Regions from separate parts of the Paenibacillus sp. JNU01 genome, predicted to be linked through region 1. Evidence: a T-box and tRNA genes for the amino acid it is inferred to sense, from the RefSeq annotation. Region 1 holds a T-box; the other holds one or more tRNA genes.
The links. A T-box is a leader RNA that pairs with one kind of tRNA and senses whether it is charged. The one in region 1 lies ahead of NLBNIHML_RS10830 (valine--tRNA ligase), so its partner is inferred to be a tRNA-Val.
Positions count from the first base shown of each region.

Region 2: it has a tRNA-Val gene. The T-box ahead of NLBNIHML_RS10830 (valine--tRNA ligase) is inferred to sense a tRNA for this amino acid. The anticodon was not compared.

Region 1 covers NZ_CP169723.1:2,482,709-2,493,625, reverse strand. Annotated here, with positions in the region: gene hemB (porphobilinogen synthase) at 1-988, shown strand, start outside; gene hemL (glutamate-1-semialdehyde 2,1-aminomutase) at 1,015-2,319, shown strand; gene NLBNIHML_RS10840 (RluA family pseudouridine synthase) at 2,316-3,221, shown strand; gene NLBNIHML_RS10835 (LysM peptidoglycan-binding domain-containing protein) at 3,529-5,043, shown strand; T-box leader at 5,199-5,480, shown strand; gene NLBNIHML_RS10830 (valine--tRNA ligase) at 5,548-8,214, shown strand; gene NLBNIHML_RS10825 (bifunctional folylpolyglutamate synthase/dihydrofolate synthase) at 8,293-9,669, shown strand; gene murC (UDP-N-acetylmuramate--L-alanine ligase) at 9,726-10,917, shown strand, end outside.
Region 2 covers NZ_CP169723.1:1,808,874-1,819,790, forward strand. Annotated here, with positions in the region: gene NLBNIHML_RS07750 (M1 family metallopeptidase) at 1-562, opposite strand, end outside; gene NLBNIHML_RS07755 (recombinase family protein) at 786-2,420, opposite strand; tRNA gene NLBNIHML_RS07760 (tRNA-Val) at 2,631-2,702, opposite strand; gene NLBNIHML_RS07765 (hypothetical protein) at 2,906-3,163, shown strand; gene NLBNIHML_RS07770 (GNAT family N-acetyltransferase) at 3,401-3,844, shown strand; gene NLBNIHML_RS07775 (DUF3892 domain-containing protein) at 3,956-4,192, shown strand; gene NLBNIHML_RS07780 (hypothetical protein) at 4,268-4,549, opposite strand; gene NLBNIHML_RS07785 (hypothetical protein) at 4,533-4,754, opposite strand; gene NLBNIHML_RS07790 (DUF3889 domain-containing protein) at 4,949-5,275, opposite strand; gene NLBNIHML_RS07795 (hypothetical protein) at 5,332-5,640, opposite strand; gene NLBNIHML_RS07800 (manganese catalase family protein) at 5,898-6,800, shown strand; gene NLBNIHML_RS07805 (DUF6809 family protein) at 7,024-7,317, opposite strand; gene NLBNIHML_RS07810 (ribbon-helix-helix domain-containing protein) at 7,458-7,637, opposite strand; gene NLBNIHML_RS07815 (DUF3626 domain-containing protein) at 7,940-9,025, opposite strand; gene NLBNIHML_RS07820 (hypothetical protein) at 9,087-9,356, opposite strand; gene NLBNIHML_RS07825 (DUF5071 domain-containing protein) at 9,413-9,841, opposite strand; gene NLBNIHML_RS07830 (DUF3221 domain-containing protein) at 9,890-10,459, opposite strand; gene NLBNIHML_RS07835 (hypothetical protein) at 10,585-10,914, opposite strand.

The DNA of each region.
Region 1 (10,917 bases):
TGTACGGCATCGCCGTTTACGCCAATCCACAGGTATTCGCAATATGGTCAGAGAGACCCATCTAACCGTGGATGATTTTATTCAACCGATCTATGTAACGTATGGAGAAAATGTTAAATCCGAAATCAAATCCATGCCTGGGGTATTCCGTTTCTCGCTGGATCGTCTTCAGGAAGAAGTAACAGAAATTGCCGAGTTGGGAATTCCAGCCGTGTTATTGTTCGGTATTCCTGAGACGAAGGATAGTGTGGGTTCATCTGGCTTCGCTGAAGATGGCATTGTGCAGGAAGCGACGAGATTGATCAAATCGTGGTACCCAGAGCTGCTGGTTGTTGCAGATACTTGTCTGTGTGAATTCACAGATCACGGTCACTGCGGTATGGTACACACCGTGGAGATTGACGGTCACATCTGCGGAGATGTGTTAAATGACGAATCACTTGATCTGCTCGTGCAAACGGCAGTGTCCCAAGCCAAAGCAGGAGCGGACATTATTGCACCATCCAACATGATGGATGGATTTGTACAAGCGATCCGTGCCGGGCTGGATGAGAATGGATTCAGTCACATTCCGATCATGTCCTACTCTGTAAAATATGCTTCTGCATTCTATGGCCCATTCCGCGAGGCAGCAGATTCAACGCCACAATTCGGGGACCGCAAGTCGTATCAGATGGACCCGGCCAATGCACGAGAAGCTCTGCGTGAAGCCGAAACGGATGTGCTGGAAGGAGCGGACATGTTGATGGTAAAACCATCCCTTTCCTATCTGGATGTTATGCGCACCATCAAGGATCAATTTGATCTTCCGCTTGTTGCCTATAATGTAAGTGGCGAGTATGCCATGGTTAAGGCGGCGGCGATTCAAGGCTGGATCGATGAGAAAAAAGTAGCCATGGAAATCCTGCTCAGTATGAAACGCGCGGGTGCAGATATGATCATTACCTACTACGGAAAAGACGCTTCTCGCTGGTTGGCTGAGAAATAAAATAATCGACATTGGGGAGGATACACATGACTGTACAACAAGGTAATCGTCGTAATGATGAGCGCTCACGTAGCGCGTTTGAGGAAGCGAAGCAGTACATACCCGGGGGGGTGAACAGCCCTGTACGCGCATTCAAATCGGTGGGACTTACGCCAATCTATGCGGAGCGCGGCGAAGGGTCCAAAATCTACGATATTGATGGCAATGTTTTTATTGACTATGTAGGATCGTGGGGTCCACTCATCATGGGACATGCACACCCTGACGTTGTAGAAGCTTTGCGTGAGACAGCCCTTAAAGGAACAAGCTTTGGTGCACCTACCTTGCTGGAGACCGAGATGGCGAAACTGGTCTGTGAGCGTGTACCTTCCATCGATATTGTGCGGATGGTTAATTCCGGTACGGAAGCAACCATGAGTGCCATTCGACTGGCACGCGGGGTAACCGGACGCAGTAAAATTCTGAAGTTTGAAGGATCATATCATGGACATGCAGACAGTTTGCTGATCAAGGCTGGCTCAGGTGTTGCAACATTGGGTCTGCCAGATAGTCCAGGTGTGCCTGAAGGCGTAGCTGTGAATACCATTACGGTACCTTATAACGATCTGGAGTCTGTGACACTTGCTTTTGAACGTTATGGTGAAGAACTTGCCGCTGTTATTGTGGAACCTGTGGCAGGTAACATGGGGGTTGTACCTCCGGCTTCTGGCTTCCTGGAAGGCTTGCGCAGTTTGACGACGCAATATGGCAGCCTGCTTATTTTTGACGAAGTCATGACCGGTTTCCGCGTAGGGTTGAACTGTGCCCAGGGACGATATGGGGTTACACCCGACCTGACTTGTCTGGGGAAAGTTATCGGTGGCGGACTCCCGGTTGGTGCTTATGGTGGTCGCCGGGATCTGATGGAACAGATTGCTCCTACGGGACCGATCTATCAAGCAGGTACACTAAGCGGGAATCCGCTGGCTATGGCAGCAGGATATACCACGCTCAAATTGTTAACACCAGAGGTCTATGACCGTCTGGAGACACTGTCTGCACGTCTGCAAGCCGGATTTGAGAAAAATGCATCTGAGGCGGGTGTCGCGATAACTATTAACCGTGTGGGTTCCATGGTTTGTCCATTCTTCAGTGCCGTTCCGGTAACTAATTATGATATTGCCAAAGAAAGCAATCTGGATCAATTCCGTCGTTATTTTGCGGCCATGATTGATCAAGGTGTGAGTGTTGCGCCTTCGCAATACGAAGGCATGTTTGTCTCTGGTGTGCACACGGAGCAAGATATTGACGATACGATCGAGGCGAATCGTAAAGCTCTTCAATCGCTATGACGATCAAAAGTTGGAAACGCCGCGGGGAATGGCTTGAGCTGATGCCAGGCAAAACCGTAACCGGCAGCTCGGACAAACAGATGGCTGCGGAGCAATGGCTATTGTCTGAACTTCAATTTCCGGAGAAACTGCTACGTCAGCTTAAAGCAAACCGAGGAATACAACTCGCAGGGGACCGGCTTCGGCTGGCCCTTTTTGCGTCCCAGCCAATCGATGTCGAGCCACGCTGGGCTGAGGCGGAGGTCTTGTTTGAGGATGATTTCTGTTTGGTTATGCACAAACCGGCAGGCATGAAACTGCATCCGGATGGAAGCCGCGCTGATCAGGCCATCACGCTGGATCATGTGGTTGCCTCCTATTATGAGATGAACGGAATACAGGCAAGTGTACGCCATGTTCATCGACTGGATGAGGATACAACCGGACCTGTCCTGTATGCCAAAAATGCTTTTGCTCTCGCCAAACTGGATGAAGCGATGCGCCGCAAAGAGATTGGTCGCCATTATGTAGCCATGGCAGGGGGACAACTATCCCGCGAACTGCACAAAATTGATGCTCCCATTGGCAAGGACAGACATCACAAACAGCGCAGACGTGTCTCTGAAGGTGGTCAAGAAGCTGTTACGCATGTGGAGATCGTCGAAGTGTGGGAACGGGCAACTCTTGTACGATTGAAGCTGGACACAGGACGCACACACCAAATTCGTGTACATCTGAGTTATGCGGGACATCCGCTCATCGGTGATGAGTTGTATGGAGGAAGAGCGGATGCCATTGATAGGCAGGCGCTTCACGGAGAAGTGTTGAAGTTTAACCACCCGTTAACTGGAGCCATGATTGAAGTAAATGACCCTTGGCCGTCCGATTTTACACAACTGGCAGAGCGCGAAAAGGCTTACTAATACACTATTTGTTTCGCCTAAAAGCTTTCTGAAAGAAAGCTGCTTCGGAAGTATAGTCTATCCCCGGATTTTCCCTTTGAAGAAGGGAATCAAAAAAATCTGGGGATAACAGTGATCGGAAGGTTATTCTGTCATCGAAGTGGCTAGGTGCAACATTCTCTATTTCGCTTTATATAGCAAGGTTTTTCAAAAGGTGGCATGCTCATCTCATTCAAGGCATATAGATGGGGTAACGAAGGATTTGGACCATGGATCAGTCCCATGAGAAGGATCATGGTGAACATATGCCGAAAGGAGGACGCCACCTTTGTTGAATCAACCTTATGGTTTGCGGTTCGATATTTATGAGCGCGTTCATTTGTCTGAGGGAGTTCCTGCGATTGAGGAATTGGAGGAGATTGAATTATACCCGCGCATTCAAGTCATAGGGCAGGATGATCATGCCACCTTAAGAGGGCATCTTTTACTTACAGGTGCGTACAGAGGAGAAAATGAGGCTTCAGAAGAGCTCAAACATTTCATTCCCGTGGAGATTACAGTGCCGCTGAACCGAGTCAGATCCATTGAGGATATTTCCATTGAGATCGAAAATTTTGACGTGGATCTGTTGTCCAACCGCAGTCTGAACATTACTGGCGTGTTGTCGCTGCGAGGCATCGAGGGCTTTCATGCTGAAGAGCCGCAAGTGTGGTCAGCAGATGAGTTTACAGTAGTCCACTCACCGGATGCTCAGCAATCCAACCGTTCCGATGAAGCAGAAGAGACAGATAGCGATCCTAACACATTTGCACAAGAGTATTTGCTCCAGCGGAGTGAGGAAGAGAGACTTGCGAATGCAGCAGAGCTTGCCTATGGTGCCCCCGAATATCATCAGGAATATGCGAACTTATCCTCGGCGGAGCAAAGTGCGGAGTACGCTAACGAAAACAGACAACCTGATGCAAACGAAGATCCTGCATCTCTGACAGCGAATGGAGATGAACTGGCATCCCAGGAGCCATACAGCGAACCTTCTCCCATCTCGTCATTTATGGCTGAGACCGCTGATCGGTTAGCTTCTTACCCAGAGTCGGAACCATTGCTTCCTCTGGAAGATGAGTCTTCAGCGTGGTCCGAGCCTTCCGTGGATGCATTGCCTACAGAGCCTAGAAATTCAGATCAAGAAGTCCAAGAACCTGCTGCTCAATCATCTAATGAGTTCGCAGCAGCAGATGTACCGGACGGACCGGACGTATGGCATTTCGAATCAGCGAGATCTGTCCCTCAGCAGGAGAATCAGGCAGTTGATGTTCCGGTTGAACCACAAGCGGAGAACTGGCAAGGTGTATTCGGTACGTCCGAAGCAGGCAATGCAGAGGAAGAACGCCAGTCTTTTGAAGCGACTGAGGTAGATGAGTTTGTGCAGAATGAAGCATTTGTCCCTGAACCTGTTGCTGAGACGGAAGACAAGCCGGAGATGAAGGTTGCTTTTGGCAGTAAAAAGGAATCCGCTCCAAGACAAGAGGAGGGTGTGGGGATCTCTTCCTTGTTATCCTCCGGCAGATCAGCACGCGATGCTGAAGTGGAGAGAGGCGAAGAGGTTCCAGCCGGTGTGATACAGGAAGAAACGTATGCACCTGAGGATGTGGAATGGAAGAATCTGTTTCTGGGAACGATTGTGGATCAGACGCCATTCCGCAAAGTGAAGTTGTGTATCGTCCAGCGGGAAGATACACTGGATGCCATTGCGGATCGATATCAATTGAGCACGAGGGAACTTCAGTTGTATAATCGATTATCTGAACAAGTTGTGGAAGAAGGTCAGATATTGTACATCCCTTAATCCGCAGTTAAAGCCTTCGTTATGACCCGTGATCCCCTTGAGGATTGCGGGTTTTTGCATGATTTGCCCTAAACCTGCATTCCAGCGCACTTTATCCGCTGTTGTCAGGTTGACTATCGCGCACGAGCAAGGTATGATGTGTGTAGGTTTTTTGAAGAACAACGTGGAACGGGAGTAGTAGACAGTATGACCTTTCAGAGAGTGGAATTGCAACGCTGTGAGATTCCGCAGGAACCAACTGATCGAAGTCGCCCGGGAGTTGCCTGTTTGAATTCAAGGGATGAATGAGCTTTATCGTCATTTATTTCTGAGGTAGGATGGGCCGGTAGCAGCCGTTATCTGCTTGAAGTGTCACGTCATGTACAGAGGGGGAAGTCTACCTTGCTGTCGGCGTGAAACAAAGGTGGTACCGCGAAAGCTAACCTTTCGTCCTTTGATGGATGAAAGGTTTTTTTTGTTTTTTTTGGCGAAGATGATGAAGATGAAGTAACGGAGGAATGACACATGTCTGAGGAAAAAAAATCAGCTGCAACAGAAATGCCGACCACTTACGATCCTAAAGCGGCAGAAGACAAATGGTACTCCACCTGGATGGAGCGCGGATATTTCAAAGCCGGTCAACGTAAAGATGCCGAGCCGTATACGATTGTAATTCCACCCCCAAATGTGACTGGGATGCTGCACATCGGGCATGCGCTCGACTTTACACTACAGGATATTCTGATCCGCACCAAACGGATGCAGGGTTATGATGCACTGTGGCTTCCGGGTTCTGACCATGCAGGTATTGCTACCCAAACCAAAGTGGAGCAGAAGCTGCGTGAAGAAGGTCTGACTCGTTATGATCTGGGACGCGAGAAGTTTCTGGAGAAAGTATGGGATTGGAAAGATCAATATGCCACAACCATTCGTCAGCAATGGGGCAAAATGGGTTTGTCCCTTGACTACTCACGTGAACGTTTTACGCTGGATGAAGGTCTGTCCCAAGCGGTTCGCAAAGTATTTGTTCAACTGTATGAAAAAGGCCTTATTTACCGCGGCAAACGCATCATTAACTGGGACCCGGTGAACCGGACAGCCCTGTCTGACATTGAGGTTGAATATAAAGAGGTTCAGGGTCACCTGTACCATCTGCGTTACCCGCTCAAAGACGGAAGTGGCTACGTCACAGTAGCAACAACGCGTCCTGAAACGATGCTGGGTGATACAGCGGTCGCTGTTCATCCGAAGGATGAGCGCTATGCAGATATGATTGGCAAAGTCCTTGTACTGCCTATCATTGGACGCGAAATTCCAATTATCGCTGATGATTATGTGGATAAAGAGTTCGGAAGTGGTGCAGTAAAAATCACGCCTGCACATGATCCGAATGACTTTGAAGTAGGTCTTCGTCATGATCTGCCACAGATTACGGTAATGGATGAGAGTGGCACAATGAATGCAGAAGCTGGTAAGTATCAGGGACTGGATCGCAGTGAATGCCGCAAGCAGATTGTTGCTGATATGAAAGAGCAAGGCATATTGATCAACATCGAGGATCATACGCATCAGGTTGGACACAGTGAACGTACCGGCGCTGTTGTTGAACCGTATCTGTCTACTCAGTGGTTTGTTGAGATGAAGCCACTTGCAGAGAGAGCGATCAAGAAACAACAGAGCGGCGAAGGGGTTAATTTTGTTCCAGACCGTTTCGAGAAAACATATCTGAACTGGATCGAGAACGTTCGTGACTGGTGTATTTCCCGTCAACTGTGGTGGGGACATCGTATTCCGGCCTGGTATGATGAGGAAACGGGTGAAATCATCGTATCTGCTGAAGATCCGACAACGCTGCCAGAGAATGCAGGACGCAAGCTTAGACAGGACGAAGATGTACTCGATACTTGGTTTAGCTCCGGCTTATGGCCATTCTCCACACTAGGCTGGCCGGAAGATACGGAAGATCTGCAACGTTATTATCCGACAAGTGTACTTGTGACAGGGTATGACATCATATATTTCTGGGTTGCACGTATGATTTTCACTGCACTGGAATTCACGGATGAGATTCCGTTCAAGGATGTGCTGATGCATGGTCTTGTTCGTGATGCAGATGGACGTAAAATGTCCAAATCACTGGGCAACGGTGTAGATCCGCTGGATGTGATCGAGAAATATGGCGCAGATGCAATGCGTTACATGATCTCAACCAGCAGCACGCCAGGCCAGGATCTCCGTTTCCGTTGGGAACGGGTGGAGCAGGCTCGTAATTTTGCCAACAAGATCTGGAACGCTTCGCGCTTTGCATTGATGAATCTGGAAGGATTCATCTATGAGGATCGTGACATCAGCGGAGAGCTTGGTACAGCGGATTATTGGATTTTGCACCGTCTGAACGAAACTTCCCGCGATATTACGCGTCTAATCGAAGCGTATGAATTTGGGGAAACAGGTCGTGTGCTGTATAACTTTATCTGGGATGACCTGTGTGATTGGTACATTGAGTTCGCTAAACTGTCCTTCTATGGGGAAGATCCGGTTGCCAAGAAGAAAACACAATCCGTACTGGCTTATGTGCTGGATCAGACCATGCGCCTGATTCATCCGTTTATGCCATACATCTCCGAAGAGATCTGGCAGCATCTGCCGCATGAAGGTGAGACGATTACGTTGGCAGCATGGCCGGTATATGATCCTGCTTTTGAGAATCCAGAGGCTGTTGCCGAGATGAACCTGCTCATGGATACCATTCGTGCAGTTCGGAACATCCGTGCAGAAGTGAACGTGCCTATGAGCAAAAAGATTGAATTGATGGTGAAAGCAAACAGCCCTGAGGCGTCCAGCATCATCGAACGTAACAGTCATTACATCAAACGTTTCTGTAACACGTCCGAGTTCGATAGTGGGCTGGATCTGAGCTCCCCGGATAAGGCAATGACTGCAATCATCACAGGGGCAGAACTATACTTGCCGCTGGCAGGTCTTATTGATATCGAACAGGAAGTGGCTCGTCTGGAGAAAGAGTTGCAGAACCTTGAGGGCGAAGTACTCCGTGTGGAGAAAAAGCTGTCGAATGAAGGCTTTGTAGCCAAAGCGCCTGCCAAAGTTATTGAGGAAGAGCGCGCCAAGCAAGCAGATTATTCCGATAAACGGGATAAAGTGATCGCACGAATCAAGGAACTGAAAGGTTAATATATTTGGGTCGGATGGAGAGCCAGTATGCCATCCGGCCGCTTTTTTCACTCAAACTCGGAACCGAAGGTGAATCAGATGACGGAATTAGACGGGACAGATGCAGCAGCTCCTTTACTTACGTATAACGAGGCCGTGGACTGGATCAATGGCCTTATTCCTTTTGGCATCCGACCTGGATTGGAACGAATCGAGGGTCTGATGTCTATGTTAGGCAATCCTCACCAACGTCTCAAATTTATTCACGTCGCGGGAACGAACGGCAAAGGTTCGACTTGCGCTTTTTTGACGTCAGTGCTTCTTCAGGCTGGATATGATGTGGGTACCTTTACATCGCCTTATATCACCAAGTTTACGAACCGTTTTCAATACAACGGCGAGGATATTCCGGAAGAGACACTGTTGAAGATCTCTAACCGTTTGCGACCGCTGGTTATGGAAATGGCATCTACACCGCTTGGTTCCCCAACGATGTTTGAGGTGTCTACGGCTCTCGCGCTTCTGTATTATGCAGAAGAGTGCTACCCTGATGTTGTGGTATGGGAGACGGGGCTGGGGGGAAGGATGGACGTAACGAATATTGTTTCGCCTGTTGTGTCCGTCATCACCAACATTGGTATGGATCATACGGATGTGCTTGGAGATACGATTGAGCAGATCGCTGGAGAAAAGGCAGGCATTATCAAGCCGGGAGTACCCGTTGTAACCTGCGCGACGCAACCCGAAGCTGTGAAAGTGATTCAGGAGAAAGCACAGCAGCTTCAATCAAGCCTGTATTTGGCTGGAAATCAATTCTCTTATCATCGACTGGAGAGTAATGAGAACGGACAATCTTTTCATTTTACAGGCCCTTTTCGTGACCTGGACGTTCGCATCCGCATGCAGGGCTCACACCAATGTGACAATGCAGCGGCCGCACTGATGGTGCTCGAATTGCTTAGACAATACATGGCATTTATGCTGGATGATAACGATATCGCACTTGGACTGGAGAATGCTTTCTGGGCAGGGAGATTCGAAAAAGTCGTCGATGAACCCCGAATTGTGCTCGATGGAGCACATAATCCGGAAGGGGCAGAGTCGCTGGCCAAGAGCATTACGGATGTCTATCCTCACAACAAGTTAATTTTGATGATGGGTATGTTGGCAAATAAGCATCACGAATCATATTTGCAGCATATACTGCCACTAGTGGATACGCTGATCCTGACCGAGCCAGACTTCCGACGCAAAATGGCTGCAGATGAATTGCTGCAGATTGTCGAACGGGTACGTCCCGCCTTTGCGAAGCAGGAACTGGAAATCATCGTCGAGCCCGAATGGGCAAAGGCTCTTGATCTATTGAAGTCACGGACGGAAGCGGAGGATCTGGGGGTGGTCTCCGGCACACTGTACCTGATTGCGGATGTGCGGGCAGCCCTTTTGCATCAAACCGATTCTGAAAAAGGTTGGTGAAAGTTTTGTTAAATACATCGGAACACGTTCATTTTATAGGGATTGGCGGATATGGCATGAGTGCCATCGCTAGAGTTATGTTGGAAATGGGATACACCGTTACCGGATCGGATGTCGCTTCACAGGAGTTGACCGAGAAGTTGGCAGCCAAGGGAGCGAAAATATATATCGGCCATACAGCAGAGCACGTCACTGGAGCAGACCTGGTTGTTTACTCTACGGCAGCGCCTGCTGATAATGTGGAACGGGTAGCAGCTGCAGAGCTCAACATTCCGATTCTGCATCGTTCCCAGATGCTTGCACGTTTGTTAAATGAACGTAAAGGTGTGGCTGTGGCTGGAGCCCACGGTAAAACCACCACCTCATCCATGATTGCACTGGTTATGGATAAATGTGATACGGACCCGACATATATCATTGGCGGAGAGATCATGAATGTGGGCACCAACGCCAAGGCAGGCCAGGGCGACTGGGTAGTTGCCGAGGCGGACGAGAGCGATGGCTCATTTTTGCAGTACCATCCATGGCTCGGTATTGTAACCAATATTGAGGCAGATCATCTGGAGAATTACAACAGTGATTTTGAGGAACTCAAAAAGGCTTATGTGCAGTTCCTGAGCCAGATTCGTCCGGAAGGAACAGCCATTGTGTGCTCAGACGACGAGAATGTTCAAGCGATTTTGCCAGAACTCAAGTCACGAATTACAACTTATGGTATTGATCGTGCTGCGGATTATACGGCAACGGATATTGTATTGGGCGATCGCCGTATCTCCTTTACGATGAATCATCAGGGTGCTCCTATGGGCACGGTGGAATTATCAGTGCCAGGTAAGCATAACGTTTATAATGCGATGGCTACTGTAATTACCTGTCTGGAAGCAGGTATTCCATTTGAGAAGATTGTGGCAGCGATCATCCAGTTCCACGGAGCCAAACGCAGATTCCAGGTATTGGGCGAGGCGCGTGATATGCTGATCATCGATGATTATGCGCATCACCCGACGGAGATTGAAGCGACTATTAGTGCAGCCAAAGCGACAGGCAAACGTATTATTGCGGTATTCCAGCCACAGCGTTATACGCGTACGTTCTTCCTGTTGGATGCGTTCAGTCGTGCTTTCGCGGAAGCGGATGAGGTGCTTATTACGGATATTTATTCTCCTGCGGGCGAAAAACAGATCGAAGGGGTAACCTCCGCCAAACTGGTTGAACTAATCGTTCAAAACAGTAATGCTTCTGCACGGT
Region 2 (10,917 bases), 670 kb from region 1:
TTCGCTGTGAGCCATAAGGTATATTCAGATGGAATTCCAATTGTAATGTTATCGATTCGCCTGGTTGAACGGACTTTTTCAACTGTACAGTCAGCGCTTGATTTTCCTTATGGAAGTCCAGTGACTGGCTATCTGCTGTTACAGCCTGAATATCAATGCCACCCAGAAAGTCCTCCGCTGTCTTCTCGGGATGATCTTCACTAATCTGTTCATTGTTCTGTTGGAACATTGAAGCCTGTGTGGACTTGGAAAGGTTCGCATCAGCATATGTATGCAGGACCAGTTGCTGGAGTGTATCCTTGCTTGTGTTGCGATACGTTACCTTCTCGCTCCCCTGGATCGTCATGTCTTTCTCATTCAGCCGAGCCTGGATCTGGTATTGAATCGGGGACTGCTTTAGGGAGTCTTTCTGTGTGTTAGGTATGTTCGTAGATACAGGTGGGACCGCTTCCGCTGCCACAACCCCCATGTTGGCAAGTGGACTTATTGCCAGTATTAAAGCCAGTGTACCCGCGATCCCTACTCTGGCTAACTTTAATGTAAATGGATTTGAATAATTCATAAGTTCTCTCCTTCTCCTGTTCTATGTTGACCTCAGAACCAAGTATAGAAGAGGAACCTTATGATGAATTTATGTTTTATTTAAGTTTTGTTTAAAAAAGAGGAAGAGAAACTGAAGTTTTCTTCAATCACATGGTTGTATGTAGAAAAAGAAAAGAAGCCTTACATCGCAAGGCTCCTCGTGTATGATCTGTAGTGGGCTCGAACCACTGACCCCTACCCTGTCAAATAAGTGAGATCTTGGTATCCTTTCTCTCTCTGTATAGATGACCGAGTAATTCTTTTATTCCAGCCTTGATTTCGACCGATATTTTATCTTTACTAATGTAGACCACTTCTAGCAATGTGCATAACATCATTTTCTTCTTTTCTGTAGAAGCTTTTGTAAACACATCCCGCCAAACTGGGAGATCATCTTTTAGAGTCTCCATCTCTGATATCTCCATTTTTTTGGAGAGTAACAATTTCTCTATTCCCTTAATATCTTCAGAAGTTTTCAGAATTTCGTTTTCTTTTTTATCGATAAGAGCATTGAGCATTTCTGGCTTGAATGCACTCTTACCCATTATAGCTTTTGGAACCTCAGCGTTTAATACCACAAGCTCCTCATAGTGCTCTTCCAGTAAATTTTGCATTGTTTTAATTCTTTCCTCTTCTTGATTAAAAACTTTCTTTTTTATCAATTCAATTTCCGATTGAAAATCTATTGTTCTGAGTTCACTTAAGTATACTTCCACGCTTTCTAAGACTTGTCTCTCTACCTTCTTTGAAGAAAATGTTGCCTGTCCATCACAATCCGTCTTTCCTTGCAATTTTCCACTACAGCGATAACTTTTATTTTGATTGTATCGAACAATTTCTCCATTAGCTGCTTTGTATTTATTTACAAATGTAGTCGTAGTCAATCTAGAGTTACAACAACCGCATCTAGCTAATCCAGTTAAAAGTAAACTTCCCTTAGTGCTCATGGGAATGGAATTTTCATTTCTGTTTGGATTCTTAGGGTTCTTTTTATCCCTTATATCCTGTACAGTATTCCAATCCTCTTCTGAAACTATCATTAATTCAGGGATTGGTTTTGAAAATATATCGTCCCCTTTTTCTTTTCTATACCTCATCACTCCTTTGTAGATTGGATTCTTAAGTATAACGTTTACTGTTGGAGCACCCCATTGTTTTGCTTTTCTTGTCGGAACATTTTTTTCGTTTAGAAGTTTAGCTATTCTTAATTGCCCGTATCCTTCTTCAAGCACTAGTCGGAATATTTCTTTTACAATCTTTGACTCTTCTTCGTGCTTGCCCAGTTTTTGCATTACTTTTCCTTTTTTATTTACATTACCGGAATCAACACTTTTATACCCGTAGGGAATACCTCCTCCCCTGAAAATACCATCTTCGACCATCTGTTTATGTTTTTCATTGACACGGTCAGAGATTTTCCTACTTTCATCGCTTGACTGCCAGAATCTTAAGTAGTTGACCATCCGATCGGTGTTTGCTTCAATTTTTTGCTGTCCTTCTATTACAGACCACATTTCAACCCCTTTGTTTACAAACCACTCAAGTACGAAGGGGGTCTCATCATCTTTTCTTCCAAGCCTGTCAAACATAAATACCAACAAAACATCGAATAAGCCATTCTCTGCATCTTCTTTAGCCTGTTGAATAACATCACGCTTCGAGGCAGGTACTTTGAAACCTGATACCCCTTTTTCGGTATATTCCTTAACTAGCTTCCATTCATCTTGTTTCTCTACCATCTTCCTGCATGCTCGTTGTTGCATTGGAATATCGTTTCCATCCATCTGTCCTTTTGTGGACACTCGATATAGTGCTGCAACACGTTTTGTTTGTCCCATTCCATCAACCACCATATCTTTTTTCTGTATTATTTTTATTGATGTCCGTAACTACTTTAACTGCTTAATTTAATCCAAATTATACCATTAAGTATATTTATTATCAACAAAAACCACCTACATATATTATCAGAGGTGGCCATAATGTTATATAAAAAAACAACTCCTCTTGAGATATAATTCTCAAAAGAAGTTGCCCTTTTTTTCATATAGGACGAGTGGGGATCGAACCCACGACCCTTACCCTGTCAAGATAATGCTCTCCCGCTGAGCTATCGCCCTGTAATAAATAGGATGTATCCATCACGATCATAATGCTATCTTTAGCTGAGCTAACAGATCATGATATATAATTATTTCCCAATCAAGTAACAGTATCATATCAAGTAACCGTGTTCATTGTCAATGATTTATTTGGTTATAATTCACCCAAAATGGTGCACAATAAAGGAAGATTACCATATCTACAACGAGGTGAATTCTCTATGAGAAACTTAACAAAACGGTCAAAATCCAATACACATACATTTACCAAATGCTTCTTTTTTTTCGTTGGGCTTATGATTGTCATGACAACCCTTACCGGTTGCGGCTTGGAACGGGATGAACATACGGTTCAATTCCAACAGTTAAAACAACCCAATGAAAATGATGAATCTCTACCCGTCTGGCTGGACGTATACTCCAAATCGGTAGTTCAAGATGTATATTCTCCGCGAGGAAGCAGTGAAGTTTTGCCGTGAAGGTAAGAGGTAAATTACTCTTCTTCATCCCACTTACGTGAGTATGCTTTCTTGGTCACATAATACAACAGAATAATCATTCCCGCCGACATTAACAATGTAATGACCATGATGCCTGCCATGCCCATCACTACCCCCTCCTCTCCCAATATGTCCCAGACTTCACTATACAGGAAAAACATTTTTTTGTATAATTCAGTCTGATATGTCGCGCAAGAGCAGAAAGAAGGAATGGAATTGGCAGCTGAGATTAGTTATGTAACGACGCAAGAACAACTGGAACAAGCCCTGGGTATTCGCAATCACGTTTTTGTGATCGAGCAACAGGTTCCTGCCGAGATTGAGATTGATCAATACGATGTCATTAGTCCGGATGTGCATCACGTATTGTTAAGTACGGATGGGCAAGCTGTAGCTACAGGACGTCTGATCTATTACAGCAAGGATACGGCCAAAATGCAGCGGATCGCGGTGCTTGAGTCTCATCGTTCATTCGGTTATGGACGCGTGCTTCTGCTCGCGATGGAGGAACTGGCACGTGAACTCGGCTTATCCTATTCCGTACTGGATGCTCAATGTCAGGCGCAGAAATTCTATGAGAAACTGGGCTATGAAGTGATTTCGGAAGAACCTTTTTATGATGCAGAAATTCTGCATGTTCGTATGAAAAAGAGTCTGTAAAACTTCGGCATTGGCGGTCTTATGAGCATATAGTGCATACTTCCCAGGAATTCGGATAGGCTAATCAGGTAAACAGATTCCTATCTCGTCATATAAGGAGAGTGTGACATCATGGATCAAACAACACGCGAGAGTTTCACAGCCGTACAGAAAAATGGCGACGGTGACCTGACAGCCTTTCAGACTTCAGCAGGACGTATACTGGATTACCAACAAGCACTTGCAGAAGTAAAGGCTGGCGCTATTGCCGGCGTGAATGTATTTAAAGGCAAAGATGGCGAAATGTATATTCGCGGCGATGCCGACGGTGACCCAACCAACAACCTGGACCAACTTCCCCAATTCTAAAATAGATGCACAGATCGTTACGTGTTACACAGAAGCGCCAATTCGGTTATCCGGGTTGGCGTTTTCTTATTATGATTAATAGTCCGTAAAATATTTTACGGAGTCCCCGGAAGGCTGGCTTTTGCGAATTGGCTGTTGTACCTGTTCCCATGCCTGCAAGATCTGTATCCCTTCGAGAGTAGACCGATTCTCCCAGGCGATGTGCCCGGTTCGTTCAAGCTCCAGCAAAGACTCATGAATGTAAGCTCTGCTTCGTCCCGTCTTGGTCTCCAGTTCATCCATACGCGGCAGCCTGCGCCGTTGTCCTGCATAGTTCACCATAATCCGCAAAATCTTACGTTCAAAGTCGTTCAGCATACTTTACCTCCCCATTCATATCCGTAACAGGACGCCATGCCAGAATACCTTGCTCCAGAAATGTTCGAGGTGAGCCTTCTTTTCCCGCTGATGCTCTAATCATCCCGCCACGTACACTATTAATTCGAATCTGTCGCTGCGTAATCTGCCCTGCACGATCCATGTAGACCAGCTCCACCATCTGGCCAATATATTTCCCTAGCATAATCATCCCTCCGATAAGAACATTTGTTTGTATTTCATATTATATGCGAACATAAGTTCTTTATTCAATAGTAAAAAAAGGATTTTGCAAAATAAAAAAAACCAGACTTTCCCCTTTGATCAAGGGAGTCTGGTTCCTCTGATAATGCTGCTGATATAACAACATTTCTTGTAATAATCCGGTTCAGTAACGGATCAGTGTCGATCGGATTCCGAAAATTGCACTTTCTTTAATTGCTGTGTAGATGGATTAAAATCAACATTTACATAGACCGCGAATTGCTTGCCGTCTTTGGCACGAACCCATAGCTTGAACTGTTCCCGTGACTGATCTGCTGTTAGAGAGGTACGGCCGATGTGCTTATAGTCCAAAATATCCACATTGTACTTTGTCTGTGTTTCTTTGACCGCAATAATTCCCCACTTCGCATAATCTGGGATGGCGGCGCCCGTAGCCGAGGCAGGTGTGAATCCCGCTAAACTAAGCATAACCGTAAGTATTGTAACGATGAGCATTCTCATTTCACTCACTCCTTAGGACAATATGTTTCTGTTATATTGCCCGTCCGGGTTTCATTTTACACGAATAAACGAAAGATCCAAGCCAGTGGCCGTAGGGAAAAAGGAACCACATGAACAAGCCGGTCCAACGAATCAGGAGGCTCCGTCCGGAAACTCATTCCCCAGTCACCCGAGAAAACGTGTTGTTGTGTCTTCGGCTCCTCAGGACGATCCAACCCGTATTTCTTTTCAAGCCTTTGCCTCGTTTGTTCATCCACCTGAACCTCGTTCGTAACGTCATATGCTGTGACAGGCTCGCTGCTTATGTACATCAGCATCATCAGAAGGATCGGAATCCACACTATTTTTACCCAACGTTTGTTCATCTTTAACTCCTTTATGTACCTTAATTCTCTTGTATCTGGCAGACCCATTTAAAGGTTAGATTATACATAAAATTCACCGTATTGGAAATAACAACAGGGAGAAGATATGCAGCATTTGATATGCAATACTTAAGTCCCATTTGGTTGATTTTATGTTTAAAAAAGGGAATAACCGTGTAATAGGCCATGACAGCCTGACTTCATGATCTAACATTTCTACAGGATCTGCAATACCACTTTGAGGAGGTTACACCCCAATGTTCAAACGCTTGGATGAAATCCTGATTGAGATTCCCAATGTCGAGAAGCCCGATCCGAATGCAGCAGCAGCCATACAAGAGTTGCTCGGCGGCAAATTCGGAGAAATGTCAACGTTGAACAATTACCTCTATCAATCGTTTAATTTTCGATCCAAAGAAAAGCTGAAGCCCTTCTATGACCTCGTCATGAGCATTACGGCTGAAGAATTGGGCCATGTTGAACTCGTGTCTCATGGCATTAACAAATGTCTTAGAGGATCAACCGAGTACAAAGAACCCGACGATACGCCGCTAGGTTCGGTGAAAGATGCTCGTCTGTCGTATCACTATCTGGCAGGTGCACAAGGTGCAATGCCTTTTGACTCTATGGGTAATCCATGGACGGGAGCAAATGTCTTCAACAGTGGTAATCTGGTCGAAGATCTGTTGCACAACTTTTTCCTCGAATGTGGAGCGCGTACGCATAAAATGAAGGTATATGAGATGACAGATCACCCGGCAGCCCGGGAAGTGGTTGGTTTCCTGTTGGTACGTGGCGGAGTTCATGTCGTGGCATATGCAAAAGCCCTTGAGATTGCAACTGGCGTCAATGTAACCAAACTCGTTCCTATCCCTTCACTGAACAACAAAGCTTTCAATGAGGCTCGTAAATATGAAGAAAAAGGGGTACACACCAAGCTGTACACCTATAGTGATAAAGATTTCAATGCGATCGGTCAGATCTGGAAAGGAACTCACCCCGAAGATGGACAACCTCTGGAAGTAATTCAGGGTATACCAGAAGGTTTCCCGATTCCAGAAGCTCCTGCGGTCGAGGAGGAGTTCGCACCAGGTATTTCGCAAGAAGACTTTAAGGAAATTGCTCGCCGTCTCAAGATGGCGGGAAATATTGCGGATTAAAGAACCATTTGTTTGACAGGTTCTTTCCCTATATATAAATTGTTAACTCCATGCTTAAGTGAAGCCCTCAACCCCTGCTGCTGAATGCAGAAAGGATTTGAGGGCTTTGTTATAATAAATGTATGATACAATTTTATGATGCTAAATGAGTATGTTCTATGCACGTCATTTTCTGAGGATTTGGCTGTAAAAGTAAACCGGATCCCTGCTCACATCGTTAAACTTAATTAAACTCCAACACTGATTCCTCACGCTGACTCATGACTTCAATTAACAAGTTGGCACCCAGACGAAAACCTTGTGCAAACGCTGCTTCCGTATGCATGCCCTCACATCTGCCACACAAGTCAAATAATTGTTCAAGCTCACGGAATTCATTCTCGCTCAAACGATTCTTCCATTGCTCTGTCAGAGCTGCAATCTGCCGCCCTAACGCTTGGTATTCAGGATGTGTCGGCATCATCATCTCATCCGGTCGAAGTCGTCCATTATATAATGCTTCTAATATCGAATTCATGTGCATCCTCCTGTATATCAATTCGCATCTCACTTGAATGAACGTTCTGCACATGGTAGGATATTTATGCAGTCGCTCATTCAAGTGATTGCGGGGTAGGAAGCAGCGTGTTCTTCGTGGGACTAGCGCTGCTTCATTTTTTATTTTTGGAGCTCGTCGTAAATCTTCTCAATCCCTTTGCGAACGATGTCTGATCGATTCGTATTCAGCTTTTCTGCCGAAATATCGAGCTTGTTCATAATGTCCTCGTCAACACGTATCTCAATCGTTCTGCTTTTGGGTTTGTCAGATTTAGGCCGCCCCATCTTTTTGGCGGACATTTGCTTCACCTCTTTTTTTGTCCTGACAACAATATATTATTGCCCGGACAAAAAGTCAATGTATTTGTAAAACATACGTTCGTTTTTGTGACAGCAGATTCATAGATAAATGTATAGTCTGTAATCCGTTTGAATGAATGATAAAAAAACCTTGAACGACTAGGCGCTCAAGGTTGTTAGAGTACTATTATTGAGTAACAATTTAAAATTCAGGAGACACGCAAACAAGTAGGAAACAGAAATTGGTGCCTTTAGCATTGTTATCACTACGTATTTAATGTTTTTAATTTCGAAAAATGTTTTCACTTCTCCATTGGCATCCCATATCTCACCAAAACATGCCAGAGTAATTTTAATTCTTGTAGAACTTCTTTGTAGGTTCCTCGATCGCTCCAATGACTTGGATTTCGTTTCAAGTCCATAGCTGCAGAACCAATGATATTTGCATCAATCAAATCACTTTTGGCAATTCTTTTGGCCAGTGAAGGCATCGAAGGACCTCGAAAATCCATTGGAACGTCATCAACTAATAGTGTAAAGCCCATGTGCCAGTGGAGATCAATGGAATACTTTAAACATATCTGCTCTAAGATTTGTCCTGTATGTGTGCCTTTAAATGATGGGTCGGCAACAAGCATCTTGACATCTTTTTCAAGGGAAATATCACCATGAACCTGAGCTTCGATATAATGGTCCAGATTTCGGTTTGGCTCTTGATTTGATGGATTTTGAAACGGTTTCTCAACATTAACGAGCATATGGTCGATCAACTTTTGAACGGTTAGATTTCTTTCACCAATGGCAAAATTACTATAAAATACATCCCTCAAGAGAGCAGCCAAAATGAGGTCAAATTCCTCATACGTTCCCTTTTCCTCAGGTTCTTGGTGAGAATCCAAATATGTATACGTGCAACGATGAGAGACCTCAGCGGATAAAAGGAAATAACATGATCCAAAACGCGGAGCAGGTCCATCGGGATGTAACATGACATGGAGTGCCCCATACTTGGGACGTTCGCTATTGGTTGAGCCATTAATTTGGTACGCTCCGCCAAACATTTTATTCTCCCAAACGTCACGTTCACCGCCTGAAAATGCGGATACACTTCCATTCGATAAGAAAGTCTCAAACTGACTTTTATAAAACCCCTGCTCAAGTAGTGCCTCAGCCACGCTTTTCATATTCGGATCTAATCGATCTGGGTGAAAGTGTAGCGCGATACTTGCATGAGATTTTAGTTTAGTGATAGCATATTCAAATGTCTTCAGCTCGATGTTGGACATACGAAGGATTTCCCTAATGGTTTGCTCCGCCTCATTTTTGCGGCTTCTTGCATAATTGGTTACATGTTCTTGAGCTAATTGCTGAGACCTTGATAGTTCCATGGGCAGAGGAGTCCTTTCCCTTTTTTATAAAATCATAATGGCGGTTTCCTTGCTTATCAAATCAATCTATTTTTCTTGGGATTAGTTCGTTCTCGGGGAAATTCCACCAATTCGATTTCTCATAATAAATTGTTTTTGCCCAATATTCAGGGAGCTCATGAAAAATCAGGTCGTCTTCTGATGTAAAATCATTGCCTTCCCAAAAGGAATTAATCCTGAGAAAGGCTTCCTTCTCTGAAATATCAAATAAGCCAATTAACTCTTGTACAATCTCCAAACAGTATATTTCCGAACTCAAACAAGTCGGGAAAAGAAGTTGGTATTTCAGCATGTTTATCACTCCATATTCAATATTTCAGTCTTTCTTAGAAAGTAAATTACCTATTGCTATGTATGCAAACTCCCATCTCCACTTACCTCTCGTTGGTCTCCCTTCATCTTTTCCAAAAGCTCCACGATAACCTCATCCAACTCCTCTAGTATCTCGTCATGTGTAGGGGACTCCAATATCCTTACCAGATCCGTCTGTAGCATACTGAGATGAGATACAGGCAATCGATCAATTAGTCCGACCAAAATGAAATATTCCCAAGTAGCATCTTGGGTTTGCAACACATCCTTAATATGAGGAATTATGTCCTTCCCCAATCTCAATAATAGGTCCTCTACCGGCTTAGAGATTGGCCAATTCCCGTCTTGTAACCACTGCATAAGATCTGGAATAATGCCTCTCAACTCTTCATTACTAAATTCATTTAACTCGCTAACTGCTTCAAAATCAAACTTGTCGCGGGGAAGACGCGCCCTCATATCCATTTAATTTTCCTTTCTCATCTATATTACATAATGATATACTCCCTCTTGTTACTCCTCTGGCTCTACATCCTCTACTCTGATATCAATCCGATCTTGATTCTTCGTCGTTGACATCGCATCTATCATGCGAATCGTCCACGTTCCTGCATCCTGATCAAATTGTACATCCTCAATCACAGGAACACGTAATTTTTCTCCATCTGGTGAGTATAGTCCACCCCGAATGGCGTCTGCCTCACTTAGATGGGCACCGTCTGGCGTATTTGGACAAGATACCGCTATCTTTTCTGCTCTGGCCTGTCCGGGATAGGGCTGATTTTCCGGGCCTCCATCCGTCCAGACTTCAACATAGGAGCCGATCTGTGGATCAGGTGAATTGGAGAACCATTTTGCGGGATAATATCGACTTTCTTCTCCATCCGAACCATGATCTTGATAAGCAGGATCAACCACAAGAACGGAATCGTCTTTACGATCAACCACATAACCAGTAAATCCATCTTCACTCGGTGCATTGGCTTGAGCCTGCTCGGAGTTGCACTCAATATGTCCTGAACATCCCGTAAGGCATACGATTAGGGTTGAGAGCAACATAACGACTTGACGAAGATTGATCATATGTAATCCCCCTTTTAACAACACCTCTTCCTAAATTTAACGTTCCATATCAGTTCATTGTTGCAAATACAGCCTTTGGCTCACCCTTAAATTTTTGACGCGCCTAGCACGATCAACCCAAATATTCACTTCCTTATATCCCTTTTGTACACATACCTGCCCCAGACCACCAATGTTGCGCATAACAAGACAGCACAGTAGGCCCAGACAAATAACATGGCAAGCCCTAACCCGATGTTGGCATCCAGGCGTTCATCAAAGATCTCTGTGTATAGCGAAAAACCGAGTGGCACAGCGCCAACAATGAAAAGTCCAATGGACCATCCACCCCAGCGTCGTAAACCGGACCCCGCACGAGTACTGGAAAGTTTGCGAATCCCTTGAATCAGAAGCCACCAGATCAGAATAAATAATAGACAGGTTATAAGAATTTTCAACATATCGTTCATCTGCATCTC